DNA from 4 places in the Pseudoalteromonas sp. MTN2-4 genome. Region 4 is predicted to be linked to each of the others. Evidence: predicted binding sites of a transcription regulator. Region 4 holds the regulator's gene; each other region holds the start of a gene.
What was found. The regulator sigma-54, encoded in region 4, starts transcription at its own class of promoters, with help from an activator protein. The targets are predictions, from matches to a motif close to GTTGGCACGNNNNTNGNNT.
Positions count from the first base shown of each region.

Region 1: a site for sigma-54 is predicted at 1,502-1,520, ahead of ACGHEH_RS01185 (FimV/HubP family polar landmark protein). Genes of this name have one in related genera too.
Region 2: a site for sigma-54 is predicted at 1,481-1,499, ahead of ACGHEH_RS04325 (P-II family nitrogen regulator). Genes of this name have one in related genera too.
Region 3: a site for sigma-54 is predicted at 1,466-1,484, ahead of ACGHEH_RS16530 (flagellar assembly protein T N-terminal domain-containing protein). Genes of this name have one in related genera too.

Region 1 is NZ_BTGK01000001.1:246,347-249,589, forward strand. Features, by position in the region: gene ACGHEH_RS01185 (FimV/HubP family polar landmark protein) at 1-1,437, opposite strand, end outside; gene ACGHEH_RS01190 (aspartate-semialdehyde dehydrogenase) at 1,710-2,726, opposite strand; gene ACGHEH_RS01195 (4-phosphoerythronate dehydrogenase) at 2,738-3,243, opposite strand, start outside.
Region 2 is NZ_BTGK01000001.1:911,168-914,410, reverse strand. Features, by position in the region: gene ACGHEH_RS04330 (S10 family peptidase) at 1-1,264, opposite strand, end outside; gene ACGHEH_RS04325 (P-II family nitrogen regulator) at 1,543-1,881, shown strand; gene ACGHEH_RS04320 (ammonium transporter) at 1,893-3,122, shown strand.
Region 3 is NZ_BTGK01000008.1:13,454-16,696, reverse strand. Features, by position in the region: gene flgA (flagellar basal body P-ring formation chaperone FlgA) at 1-99, shown strand, start outside; gene flgM (flagellar biosynthesis anti-sigma factor FlgM) at 167-490, shown strand; gene flgN (flagellar export chaperone FlgN) at 483-911, shown strand; gene ACGHEH_RS16535 (LPP20 family lipoprotein) at 943-1,410, opposite strand; gene ACGHEH_RS16530 (flagellar assembly protein T N-terminal domain-containing protein) at 1,518-2,708, shown strand; gene ACGHEH_RS16525 (glutathione peroxidase) at 2,840-3,243, shown strand, end outside.
Region 4 is NZ_BTGK01000009.1:80,965-84,207, forward strand. Features, by position in the region: gene ptsN (PTS IIA-like nitrogen regulatory protein PtsN) at 1-188, opposite strand, end outside; gene hpf (ribosome hibernation promoting factor) at 191-478, opposite strand; gene ACGHEH_RS17750 (RNA polymerase factor sigma-54) at 507-2,027, opposite strand; gene lptB (LPS export ABC transporter ATP-binding protein) at 2,075-2,800, opposite strand; gene lptA (lipopolysaccharide transport periplasmic protein LptA) at 2,803-3,243, opposite strand, start outside.

The DNA.
Region 1 (3,243 bases), on a different contig from region 4:
CTCTTCTGTCGCAGCCTCGTCTAAAATTGAATCTATATCGACATCTTCTTGCTGTTCAGTGGCAAGTTCTTCACTTAACGCTGCCAAAGCATCATCACTCACGTCTAATTCGTCATCGGATGAGTCATCAGTTTCATTAAATAGATCATCAAGGTCATCAGAGCTCAAAATATCGTCGCTGTTTGAACTACCAACATCTAAGTCAACCATATCATCGAGCGAATCGTCAGCATCGAAGTTCTGCTGTAAGAAGTCATCTAGATCATCATCTTCAGAACCATCATCGAAAGCAACATCGTCTCCTAACAAGCTATCTAGCTCGTCTTGATCAAGCGTGTCATTGCCAGCTTCAAAGCTATCATCATCTAAAGAATCAAACATAATGTCATCATCTTCAGGCAAAATGTCATCGTCTAGCTGTACGCTCTCTTCAACTGGTACGTTACTATCTAACGGCGGTACATCTAAATCTAGTGGATCAGCCGCAGCCGCAGCTGCACCTGCGACTCCCGCGGCTGCGGCGGCTGCGGCGGCTCCTGCTGCAGCTGGTGCCTGGGGTAGGAAATCATCTTCATCATCCGTGCTATTAGCATTCTTACGTTTACGTAAGAACATCACTAAACCACCAATGACTAATAAGGCTGGTAAAGTTGCAAGCACCCCAATCATCACGGGGTTTGAAAGTAGATCAGCACTTTGTTCTTCTTGTTGCTGTGCTCTTTGACGCTCTATCAAGGCGTTTTGAAGTTCGATGACCGACTGTAGCTGTTGCTGAATTTCAGAATCTTGCCCAAGTTGATTGCGAACATTTTGCAGCTCTTCAGAAATGTTTGTTAGCTGGCCTTTTAGCTTGTTGTTTTCTTCTAGTATTTCTTCAACACTGCGAACCGAGTTCTTAAATTGTGATTGTAGCTCTTGTAACTTAGCATCTTGCTCCATTTGTAATGATTTAAGCTGCGAAGTGAGTTGCTGTTGTGCATTATCAACATCGATTTTTCGCGCTTGTGTAACTTTTTTTTGTGCTTCTTCAATGGTTTGGTTGTCGAGCATGCCGCTCTTTTTTAGCTCCCACAAGTCATCGTCTTGATCAGAGCGCTGCTTTGCAATGGCTGGGTTTTCACGACGCATTTCTGCAATGGTCGGTATTTTAAGATACGCGCCGTCGCGCATGTGATTTAGGTTTTTATCTAAAAAAGCATTGGGGTTTTTGCGATAAAGGGCGCTCATTACTTGATAAACAGTAACAGAGCCGTCATCAGGCCTAATTTTTTGCGCAATTCGCCACAAAGTGTCCGAGGGCTTTATTGGGCCAATAGAGCGACCCATTTGACCATAATCGGCATTCTTAGGGCCCTTTAAAATGGTACCGTCTTGTGTGTAGGCTGGTATGGTTATCAATGCAAATGCAAAGAAACAAATAAACACTAAACCGCGCATGTTGATCCTTTAGATATCATGTCCAACATCGTGCTAAACATTAAAATATTGCTAATGGTGGCTTTTGCAAGCTCTATTCCAACTGCAAACTATAAACCAGTTACATTGGAATATCTATGGCAAAGCTTTGATAAATAGTGCCTAGAGCGTACTAAAGTATGAGAAGATGTGAACAAAGAATATTGTTTATAGTCAATATATTGGCTGGTTTTTAAACGGGCAGCTGTAAAAAGCGGCAAAACCCTGCCGAAGCAGGGTTTTTTCATTGCGAATTATAGGTAGTTATTTACTAACTCTTCAGCTATTTGCACGCTGTTAGTCGCTGCACCCTTGCGAGTGTTATCAGAAACCACCCATAGGTTTAAACCATGTGGGTGAGATATATCAGCGCGTAAACGACCAACATACACAGTATCATTACCACTAGCGTTTGAAACAGGCGTCGGGTAATCGTTTTCGTCTTCAATGAGTTCAACACCAGAGGCATCGTTAAGTAACTGCTTAACCTGCTCTAGGTCATATGGCATACGCGTTTCTAAATGAATGGCTTCAGCATGACCAAAGAACACTGGCACACGTACCGCTGTTGGATTCACCATTACCGAGCTGTCACCTAAGATCTTTTGCGTCTCCCACACCATTTTCATTTCTTCTTTGGTATAGCCATTTTCTTGGAAGGCATCGATTTGCGGGATCACGTTAAACGCAATTTGCTTAGGGAAAATGTCGTTTTCCATCGGACGTGCATTCATTAGGTTAGCTGTTTGCTTTGCCAGCTCATCGACCGCTTCTTTACCAGCACCAGAAACCGCTTGGTATGTAGATACGTTAATTCGGTCAATCCCATAAGCATCGTAAATTGGCTTAAGCGCCACTAGCATTTGAATCGTAGAACAGTTTGGGTTTGCAATAATGTTACGATTTCTGAAGTCTGCCAAGTTATGTGCGTTTACTTCAGGCACAATCAGAGGAACGTCATAGTCGTATCTGAAATGTGAGGTATTGTCGATTACAACACAGCCCGCTTCTGCAGCGATGGGCGCATATTTTTCTGATACGCTGCCACCTGCAGAGAATAAACCAATATGTGCGTTCGAAAAGTCAAACTCTTCTACATCTAAAACCGTCACTTTTTCACCGTTAAAGTCAATTTCTTCACCCGCACTTCTGCTGCTTGCAAGCGGGAAAAGCTGATCAACAGGAAACTTACGTTCAGCTAATGTTTCGATGATTTGACGACCCACAAGGCCTGTTGCGCCAAGCACGGCGACATTAAATTTCTGAGACATTTGACCTCATCCTATTCTGAAACTTTAAAGCCAAGTGTTGCGAGTTGTTCCGCAAACTGACTACCATTATTTTTTACTGTCACTGTACTGAATTCTCGTCTTACAGGATAAGACTTACGAAGGTGATCAAAACCCTTCTCTGACAGTGACTTTCTTAAAATGCCATCATCTCGTCTAAGATCGTAAACCAGATGAACAAGTCGACCTAAGTCGCCTTGGATAAAATTATCTTGTAATGTGACTTCTGTGATCACAGGTTTTGGTAAAAAGTCACTTAACTGTTTCTCTGCTGGGATGCCTAATAACTCGCATACTTTTTGATAAAGCATTTGCGTACCACGAGCCTTGCCCTCAAGAGTATGCCCTGCGATATGTACACTGCTATAGCGTACAAAAGGCAATAACTCGGTTAAAATGTTTGGTTCGTTTTCCCATACATCTAACACCAGCTCCAAGTGCTTACCTGCTTGCATACTTTCAAGCAGTGCTTGATTGTCGATGACTTCGCCTCGGCACG
Region 2 (3,243 bases), on a different contig from region 4:
TTTGCGCCATGGCTAAACGTAGTTGCTCACCGGTGTTGTTATTACTGCGATCCCATGGGTGAACCGAGCCAAACATATTGTATTTGATGTCGGTTTTGTAGTTTAGCTCTTCACGAAGATAGTAATTAATGGCTGGTGTGAAAGAGTGTAGCCATGAGGTTAGCTCAGGCCAGTAGTCAGGGCGGCTGCCTGCATCACGTTTATCAATACCTAAATAACGAGAATCTAAGCGGCCAAGTGTTTGACCTCTGTCTCTTAGCAGCTCTTTCCAAAAAGCGCTAGTCGGAATATCTAAATTGTTCTGAGCGACAAAGGTTTCTGATAAACCACTGAACTTAGCAACTTGCTTAATTGTTTGTTGCTTTTCAGCATCGCTGATAAATGCACCTTTTGCCAATGCTGGTAGGTATTGGTTAATGGTGTAAGTTTCAACTTCGTCTAATACGTCTAACAAGTCTTTATTTTGTAACTCTGGCGCTAAAGCTTTGTGGTACCAAGCAGCCGCCGCATAGTAAGGTAAGCGATTTGCAGCCTTTACTGGGCCTTGGCGTTTAATGCCAATGTCGGTAGGTGAAACCAATACTACGCCATTTAAGTACATCCATTGGCTGTTTTGTAGTTCGTGAGCAAGACCTGATACACGTGTAGTACCATAGCTTTCACCAATTAAAAACTTAGGCGATAAAAAGCGGTTGTTGCGATTCACAAAAGTGTTTAGCCATTCAGCGAGGTATTTGATATCAGCATTTACGCCAAAGAAACGCTTTTTCTGCTCTGCCTTACTAGGCATTTTTCCATCTTTGTTTGGTAAAGCTCGTGAATAGCCTGTATTCACAGGGTTTACGAAAACAATGTCAGCGACGTCTAAAACTGAGTAAGGGTTGGTTTGTACACCGTACGGTTGAACCGGGTAACCTTCAGTGTCGATATTTAAAGTTTTAGGGCCTGTATAAGCAATATGCATCCACACTGACGCAGAGCCAGGACCACCATTAAATGAGATTAGTAGTGGGCGCTCACTTAAGTCCTTAATACCGGTTTTCTTGTAGTAGGTGTAATGCAAAGTGGCGATCGGGTGACCTTCTTCATCCCATACTGGCTGAGTCCCGGTGGTTGCAGTGTAATTAATTCTCTCACCAAGAATTTTAGTTTTATGTTTTGTGACAACTTGGTTGTCTATGTCGATTTGGCGGCTATGTTCACTTGCACTGACCGCATGGCTTATCAGCAATGCTGCACTGATGATGATGGTTTTTAGTTTCATTAGTTTATGTCCTCCGAAACTAAATAATGTTCTGCTCTTACTGAATATGCAAAGTTTATGAGTCCAAGTATGGGCAAATTGAGATGGGTGTAAAAGTGATTGAAATTTATGCACCAGCTCAGTTCAATTTGCATAACTACGCACTTAATTGGTGCATTTTATCTAATTTTAAATGTTCTTAAATTTTTAACTTTATGTATTTTTTAAAGTTTTAATTTTGGTATAGAGCTTGATTATTCATTGCCAATATAACGCATCACAATGTCGAAGGGGGCAATATGAAAATGATCAGCGCTATCATCAAGCCATTCAAACTTGATGAAGTCAGAGAAGCATTATCGGAGCTAGGTGTGGAAGGTATGACGGTTGTTGACGTAAAGGGTTTTGGTCGTCAACGCGGTCACACTGAGCTTTACCGAGGTGCTGAATATCAAGTTGATTTTATTCCAAAAATCAAAGTTGAAATCGCAACACAAAGCGAAAACGCAGAGCGTATTGTTAACACCTTAAGTGAAGTCGCTCGCACCGGAAAAATCGGTGACGGTAAGATTTTTGTGTATGACCTAGACCAAATTGTACGTATCCGTACTGGTGAATTCGACGAAGAAGCGATTTAGGAGCAATAACAATGGAAAACAGCATCATAGAACTCAAGTTCTCTTTAAATACTTTTTACTTTCTGATCTCTGGCGTATTGGTTATGTGGATGGCAGCAGGTTTTGCCATGCTGGAAGCGGGTTTAGTTCGCTCAAAAAACACCACTGAAATTCTAACAAAAAACATCGCGCTCTATGCCATCGCTTGTACTATGTTCTTGCTGGTGGGTTACAACATTATGTACGTCGATAATACAGCTGGTGGCATAGTGCCGAATTTTGGTGCGCTCATAGGTAGTGCCGCAGATGATGCAACTCATGCATTAGAAGCTGATTTCTTCTTCCAAGTTGTATTTGTGGCAACGGCAATGTCAATTGTATCGGGTGCAGTTGCGGAGCGAATGAAACTATGGGCTTTTTTAGCATTCACCGTTGTTTTAACTGGTTTAATTTACCCAATCGAAGGTTTCTGGACTTGGGGCGGCGGCTTCTTATCTGAAATGGGCTTTGTAGACTTTGCAGGTTCTGCGATTGTTCATGGTGCTGGTGCAGCAGCGGCGTTAGCGGGCGTATTACTGCTAGGTGCTCGTAAAGGTAAATATGGTAAGAAGGGTGAAGTTTACCCAATTCCAGGTTCAAATATGCCACTTGCAACACTAGGTACATTTATTCTTTGGATGGGCTGGTTTGGTTTTAACGGTGGTTCGCAGTTATTCATTGCAGATAAAGCAAATGCGGTTGCAGTGAGTCAAATTCTTGTGAATACCAATGCTGCGGCAGCGGCAGGTGCGATTGCTGCTCTGCTAGTGTGCAAAGTACTTTGGGGTAAAGCAGATTTAACTATGATTTTAAATGGTGCATTAGCGGGCTTAGTTGTAATCACTGCAGAGCCAGCTTCACCATCACCGACTCTGGCAGTACTGCTGGGTGCATTAGGTGGTTCACTGGTGGTATTCAGTATCGTGTTCCTTGATAAGGCTAAGATTGATGACCCGGTAGGTGCGATTTCTGTACACGGTACCTGTGGCGCATTAGGCATCATGTTAGTACCACTTTCAAATGGCGATGCGAACTTTGTGACACAGTTAATCGGTCTAGTCAGTATCTTTGCTTTCGTATTCATCGCTTCTTACATTGTATGGGCTATCTTAAAGTCAACAATGGGTATTCGAGTTGGCGAAGAAGAAGAGTTGTCAGGTATGGACCAACATGACTGTGGTGTTGATGCTTATCCAGAGTTTGTTACGGTTCGCGGTCAATAGTTGTCAAAGTTTCAATTTGCACACAGTGAGTGAAGAACAAATATCAGAAGTATCGAGTTAAGATTTACTGAGTGGTGTTCATGTGATGAGAGTTACTCACTGTGTGCATTTTGAAAACTGA
Region 3 (3,243 bases), on a different contig from region 4:
GGAAATGTTGGTGAACAAATAAGAGTTAAAAATCAAAAGTCTGGAAAAACTATCTCCGCAAGAGTAAAAGATGTAGAATCTGTCGAGGTTAATATTTAACTTTTTTACTAAAGTTATAAGCAAACAGGTCGATAGATAGGCATGAGTAATTTTTGGGTCAATTATCATGGTTAATAATATAAAAGGGCAATCTCAGCCGAACAGTGTGCTTGATAATATCAAGCAACAAAAAACTGGTTTACAAAAGTCTGATGCGAACGTGACAGCTGAAACAGCTAAAGCCCCTCAAAAGGCTGCAACTGACTCTGTGAGTTTAACACCACAAGCACAACAACTAAAAAGTTTGCAAGAAAAAGCGCAACAATCGCCTTCTTTTGACAGCAAAAAAGTTGAGGAACTAAAGAAAGCTATCAGTGAAGGTAAATATCAGGTTGATGCTGAAAAATTAGCTAAGAATATTGCGGCGTTTGAGTTTGACGTGTATGGATGATCAAATAAACCTTTGTCATCATAAGTTAGAAAACCAATTACAGCACCTTAACGCTTTGACCCAGCTTTTAGATGCAGAGCTAGCATGTCTTGCTAGCAAAAAAGGCGATGGCTTAAAAGACATCGCACGTGAAAAACTTACTCTTCTTAATACCATTCAAAAGTTAGATAAAGAACTTTCGGGTTTTAACCAAGATATATTTAAAACTGAACAAATTAAACCTTTAACAGAATCTGTAAATTCTTTACTACTTAAATGTAAGAAGCAAAATGAGGTTAATGCTCAGGCTGCACATCAGGCCCAGCTTGCAGTTAAGGAGCTTAAAAATATATTAATCGGTGCCCCCACTTCTGTTACTTATGGACAAGATGGTGGTGTGATAAGTGAGAACTCTGAGTTTGTTAAAAACTTAAAAGCCTAATACTTGAGAAATTACTAATCACATTCTTTGGTTAGTAATAGATCACACGCTTTACTTTTCTTGGTTTTATAGCACTAATATACAGCTCGTGTACTTTTTTCATATCTAGCTCTAATTCTGTTGCGTAAGTATCACCGACAGAGTATGTTTTCACTATTTTCGCGCCTTTAATTAAACCGCCGACTTTGCTCGATAAGCCATCCGTTTGAGCTATTGCACCTTTTACAGTCATTGTTGATGTGAGCTTTTGCCCATGTACTTGCTCGGCAAGCTCCCTGTATGCTTCTAGTTTAGACACTTTAATTGCCATCAACATCTTTTGCGCATCCGTTTCACCAGGTTGACTGCTCAAAGGCGCATACCCCACAGCTCGTAAAACAGGATAATAATCTGGCTCTTCGTAGGCATACTCTATATGCTTATCAAATACTGAGCTACAGCCTGAAAGTAGAATAGAACATGTTACCAATGATGAATAAAAAACGTTTTTCGCCTTCATAATAAACACACCAAATTAAAGTCTGTCCATGCAATGCATTTTTCACGCCAACAAAGCTGGTACGTCTATTGCTTTTGATATATTAAGCGAATCAGTTTGGAATCGAAATGATGAAACATATTCTAATAATTGCACTACTTGCATTCTGCGCTCATGTAAAAGCGGAATGGTTTGAGGTAGTCGGTTATGGCGGCATAGTTGATGGTGACACGTCTTCAGCGAGACAAATGGCTGTCAAAGATGCCATAACCCAAGCTTTGATATTCTCTGGTGCTACGGTGTCTAGCGTTCAAACAGTTGCCGATGGTGTTCTCGAGCAAGATGAATTAAAGATCAAAACCCATGGTCAGATACAACATGTGAACTTAATAAATGAACAACAACAAGGCGAGCAATACTCTGTCACGCTACATCTAGATATTATTCCCCAGCAAGCACAGTGTCTTGAGTCAAAATTTAATAAACAGATTACTGTCACACAAAGCCAATTGACACACCCAGATCAAGCTAGGCTAGGTCAAATTTTTGACATCCCTAAAGCCAGTTCACAGCGCTTATTTAATACTTTAAATGAGCGAAATTTAGGCGTGAAAATGATCCCATATATCGATCGAAAATTAGATGTCAGGGCTTTCTTCGCACAGCAGTTTGAGTATAACGCCAACTTAATTGATACGTTAAGTCGCAGTAGTAATAGTCAGTACGTATTGCTGAGTCAAATAACAGATATTTCTCAAGGCCGAAAAATGAACAACGATTACGCATTTTGGGAAAGTGAAGCATATATGCGCAACTTTAAAATTGATTTTGCGTTATTTGATTCGCAGACTAACGATCAAGTCTGGTCTCAACATTACAGTGTTCAAGGTATTTGGCCACATAAAAAAACTCAGGTTGTGAATGTAAATAGTGAAGAGTTTTGGCGAACCGATTATGGTCAAAAAATTCAAACTATTTACAATAAGGTCAGTCAAGACCTAAATACCGCAGTAAGTTGCCTGAAAACAACCGGCAAAATATTAATGATCGACTCTGATAGAGTGGTGATTAACTTAGGGCAAAGCCATGGACTAGAAGCGGGGCAAGTACTTTCAATCCTTCACAGAAGCAATTTGACTGCGGCAAATGGCATGCAGTTTTCGCATCATATTCAAACCATTGAACAAGTTGTAGTTGAACAAGTGAATGCGCAAAGTGCCATCGCTAGAAACTTAAGTGACAGACCTTTGAGTAATATTCAGCTAAATGACGTCATTAAGGTAGTTGTTAAAGAGCCAGAATCATTCACGTTAAAGTAACTTCATATACTCACAATTCAGACAATAAAATAAGGGTAATCTAGTTTTTAGATTGCCCTTATTTGTTTTAATTACTTTAATCTAAATACGCACTATAGATAATAAAGGCATTCAACTATGAGGAAGTTAATATGCTAGAAATTCGTGAAGGACAAACAATACCCTCTGTATCATTTCCTGTGAGAATTGGTAATGACTGGCACACTGTCACTACAGAGCAACTTTTTAAAGGTAAAACCGTGGTTGTGTTTTCTTTACCAGGTGCATTTACACCAACCTGTTCATCGACACACCTACCACGTTATAACGAGCTGGCAAATGCATTCAAACAAAATGGCGTTGATGACATAATTTGTTTATCAGTAAACGATACTTTTGTTATGAACGCCTGGGCGAAAGATCAAGAAGCTGACAACATCACCCTACTCCCTGATGGTAATGGAGAGTTCACGGATGGGATGGGCATGCTTGTCGATAAGGCTGACTTAGGCTTTGGTAAACGAAGCTGGCGTTACTCTATGCTGGTTAAAGATGG
Region 4 (3,243 bases):
ATACCTTTGCCTATGCCTGTGCTGCCTAGTTTTTCCCGCGTTAGGAATGCATCTAATATTTCGTGGGCGTTATGCTCTGGAAGGTGTTGGCTCGCTAATTCACTGATGTACTCTAGCGCACGTTTTTTGCTATTAAAAAGGACCGCAGCTTTACTGCAGTCCTTGTTGATAATCGAGCTAAGTTTCATGGTTAGTGTCGAGTTAATTTCTCTTTGTGTTTGATAACTTGGCGATCGAGTTTATCAACGAGCTTATCAATGGCTGCATACATATCAGAGTGTTCATCTGAAGCGAAAATTTCACCGCCATTTAAATGAACGGTAGCTTCGGCTTTTTGTACCAGCTTCTCAACATCTAAGATCACGTGAACGTTATTAATGTGATCAAAATGCCTTTCTAGCTTTGCAAACTTCGTGTTTACATAGTCTCTTAATGAATCTGTAATTTCTACGTGACGACCAGTTAAATTTAGTTGCATAAGCATTTTCCTTCTCTTGGTTTACGTCTTAAATCAAGCTCTTACGCTGATTTGACGGTGGAATAGAGAGTGACTCGCGGTATTTTGCAATTGTACGACGTGCCACTTTGATTCCCTGTTCTGCCAATATATCTGCAATTTTGCTGTCGCTCAATGGCTTAGCTGTATTTTCTGCAGCAATTAGCTTTTTGATCAATGCTCTAATCGCAGTCGATGAGCATTCACCTCCGTTTTCAGTGCTTACGTGGCTTGAGAAAAAGTACTTCAACTCAAAAATGCCACGGGGCGTATGCATGTACTTCTGAGTGGTGACACGAGAAATGGTAGACTCGTGCATTTCGACCATCTCAGCAACATCATTCAAAACCATAGGCTTCATTGCCTCAGGTCCATGTTCAAAGAATGCCTGTTGTTGTTGCACAATGCAATTGGTAACTTTCATTAAAGTGTCATTGCGGCTTTCTAAGCTCTTAATAAACCATTTTGCTTCTTGTAGGTGAGAGCGAATGAATTGGCTGTCAGTGCTTGATTTTACTGAGCGTGACATTGCTGCATAATGATCATTAACCCTAATTTTAGGCATACATTCAGGGTTTAGCTCAACAACCCAGCGGCCTTTTACTTTTTTCACCGACACATCAGGAATAACATACTCAGATTCTTCACGAATAATACTGGCGGCAGGTTTAGGGTTAAGACTGTGAATGAGAGTCATCACTTCTTTTAACTCAGGCTCTTTGAGCTTGGTCTTTTTCATGATGGTGCGGTAATCACGGTTGGCCAATAGATCAATATGCTCGCTTAACACCATTTTTGTTTCAGCAATGAAAGGCGTATCTACATCAAACTGATTGAGTTGAATACATAAGCATTCTTGTAATGAGCGAGCTGCAATACCTACAGGGTCAAAAAGTTGAATACGCTTTAATACAGCTTCAACTTCGTCGAGTTCAATTAACTCTTCGTCATTACCTTCATTAATACTTTCTAGGAGTTCTTCGGTACTGACAGTAAGTAGACCAGCATCATCAACGGCTTCAACAATGGCAACAGCTATGGCTTTATCCGTTGGGCTGAATGGAGTGAGCTCTAATTGCCACATTAAATATTCATGTAATGTTTCTGTTGTTTCGCCCTGATAAATGGTTTCGTCTTCAGGCATTGGGCCGCTACTTGTGCTTGGTGCTGCACTCATGTACTCGTCCCACGTTACATCCATGGCGAGATCGTCACTAACTGTGTCTTTACTTAGTGCGGCATCGCTATCAAGCTCGTAATCGCTTGTCGGTTCATCACCGTGACCATCATCAGCAGAATTAGAGAGTTGCTCGATAGAATCAGTATCTTTGGTCGCTTTGTCTGAATCATTGCCATCAGCACTCGGCTCTATTTCCGATTCATCTACTTCGAGTAAAGGGTTGCTATCCAGCGCTTCTTGGATCTCTTGCTGTAGATCTAGTGTGCTCAATTGCAGTAAGCGAATTGCTTGTTGCAATTGTGGTGTCATGGTTAGTTGCTGCCCCATGCGCAGCTGTAGCGATTGCCTCATGTATTTCTAACAATCCTTTTTGTTATTTGGATTATGTCTTGTTTTAACTATAGACGGAATTGTTCACCTAGGTAGACGTCTCTTACGGTTTGATCAGCTAAAACTGACTCAGGCGTACCTGACGCGATTAATTCACCATGTGAAACAATATAAGCTTTCTCACAAACATCAAGGGTTTCTCTTACATTATGATCTGTAATGAGAACTCCAATGCCGCGATTTTTTAAGTGCTCAACAATTTTCTTTATATCTAACACCGAAATCGGATCAACGCCAGCAAAAGGCTCATCTAAAAGAATAAATTTGGGGTTTGCGGCTAAAGCGCGAGCAATTTCAACTCGGCGGCGCTCACCACCTGATAAAGCCATGCCCTGACTGTCCCGAATATGTTGAATATTAAATTCATCTAATAGGTCGTCTAGGGTTTGTTCTCTTTGTACTTTATTGAGGTCTTTACGCGTTTCTAAAATTGCCATTAAATTTTGATACACAGTCAATTTTCTGAAGATGGAAGATTCTTGAGGCAGATAACCTATGCCCATACGTGCTCTACTGTGCATAGGTAGCAAAGTGATATCTTCGTCATCTATGGTGACTTTACCTTTATCGCTAGGCACAAGACCAACGATCATGTAAAAACTGGTGGTTTTACCTGCGCCATTAGGACCGAGAAGACCAACAATGCTTCCAGCTTCCACACTTAGGCTGACATTTTTTACGACTTGGCGGCCTTTGTAGCTTTTTGCTAGGGCTGTGGCAGTTAACACACTCATGCTCATTGACCTTGTTCAGGGTTAGACTTTGATGCTTTTTTCTCTGGTACTAATACCGTGTGTACACGTTGCTGATTTTGTTCGTTTCGTTCAGCACTGATCAGTTGCTTCTCGATGTCATAAATAATCGCTTCAGCTTTTGTACTTTGACCTCCTAGGCTTATTTCAGCTTTGCCTTTAATGGTAAGTAGTCTATTGGCAACGTCATACCTAACTTCCTCTGCGCTGGCACTGAGTACTGTGCCATCAGGTTGCTTTTCGATAAAACGAGCTGGTTTGCCTGTTGCGACTAAAAGCTGCTTGTTCTCACCGAGCTCTTCACGCTGATGTACTTCTAATCTATCGGCATAAATTTCACGGTTGCCATGAATGATTTCAACATTTTCTTCAAAGATACCAATGTTTGTCTTTAATTGTGCTTGCTGCTTACCTGCCTTAATCGA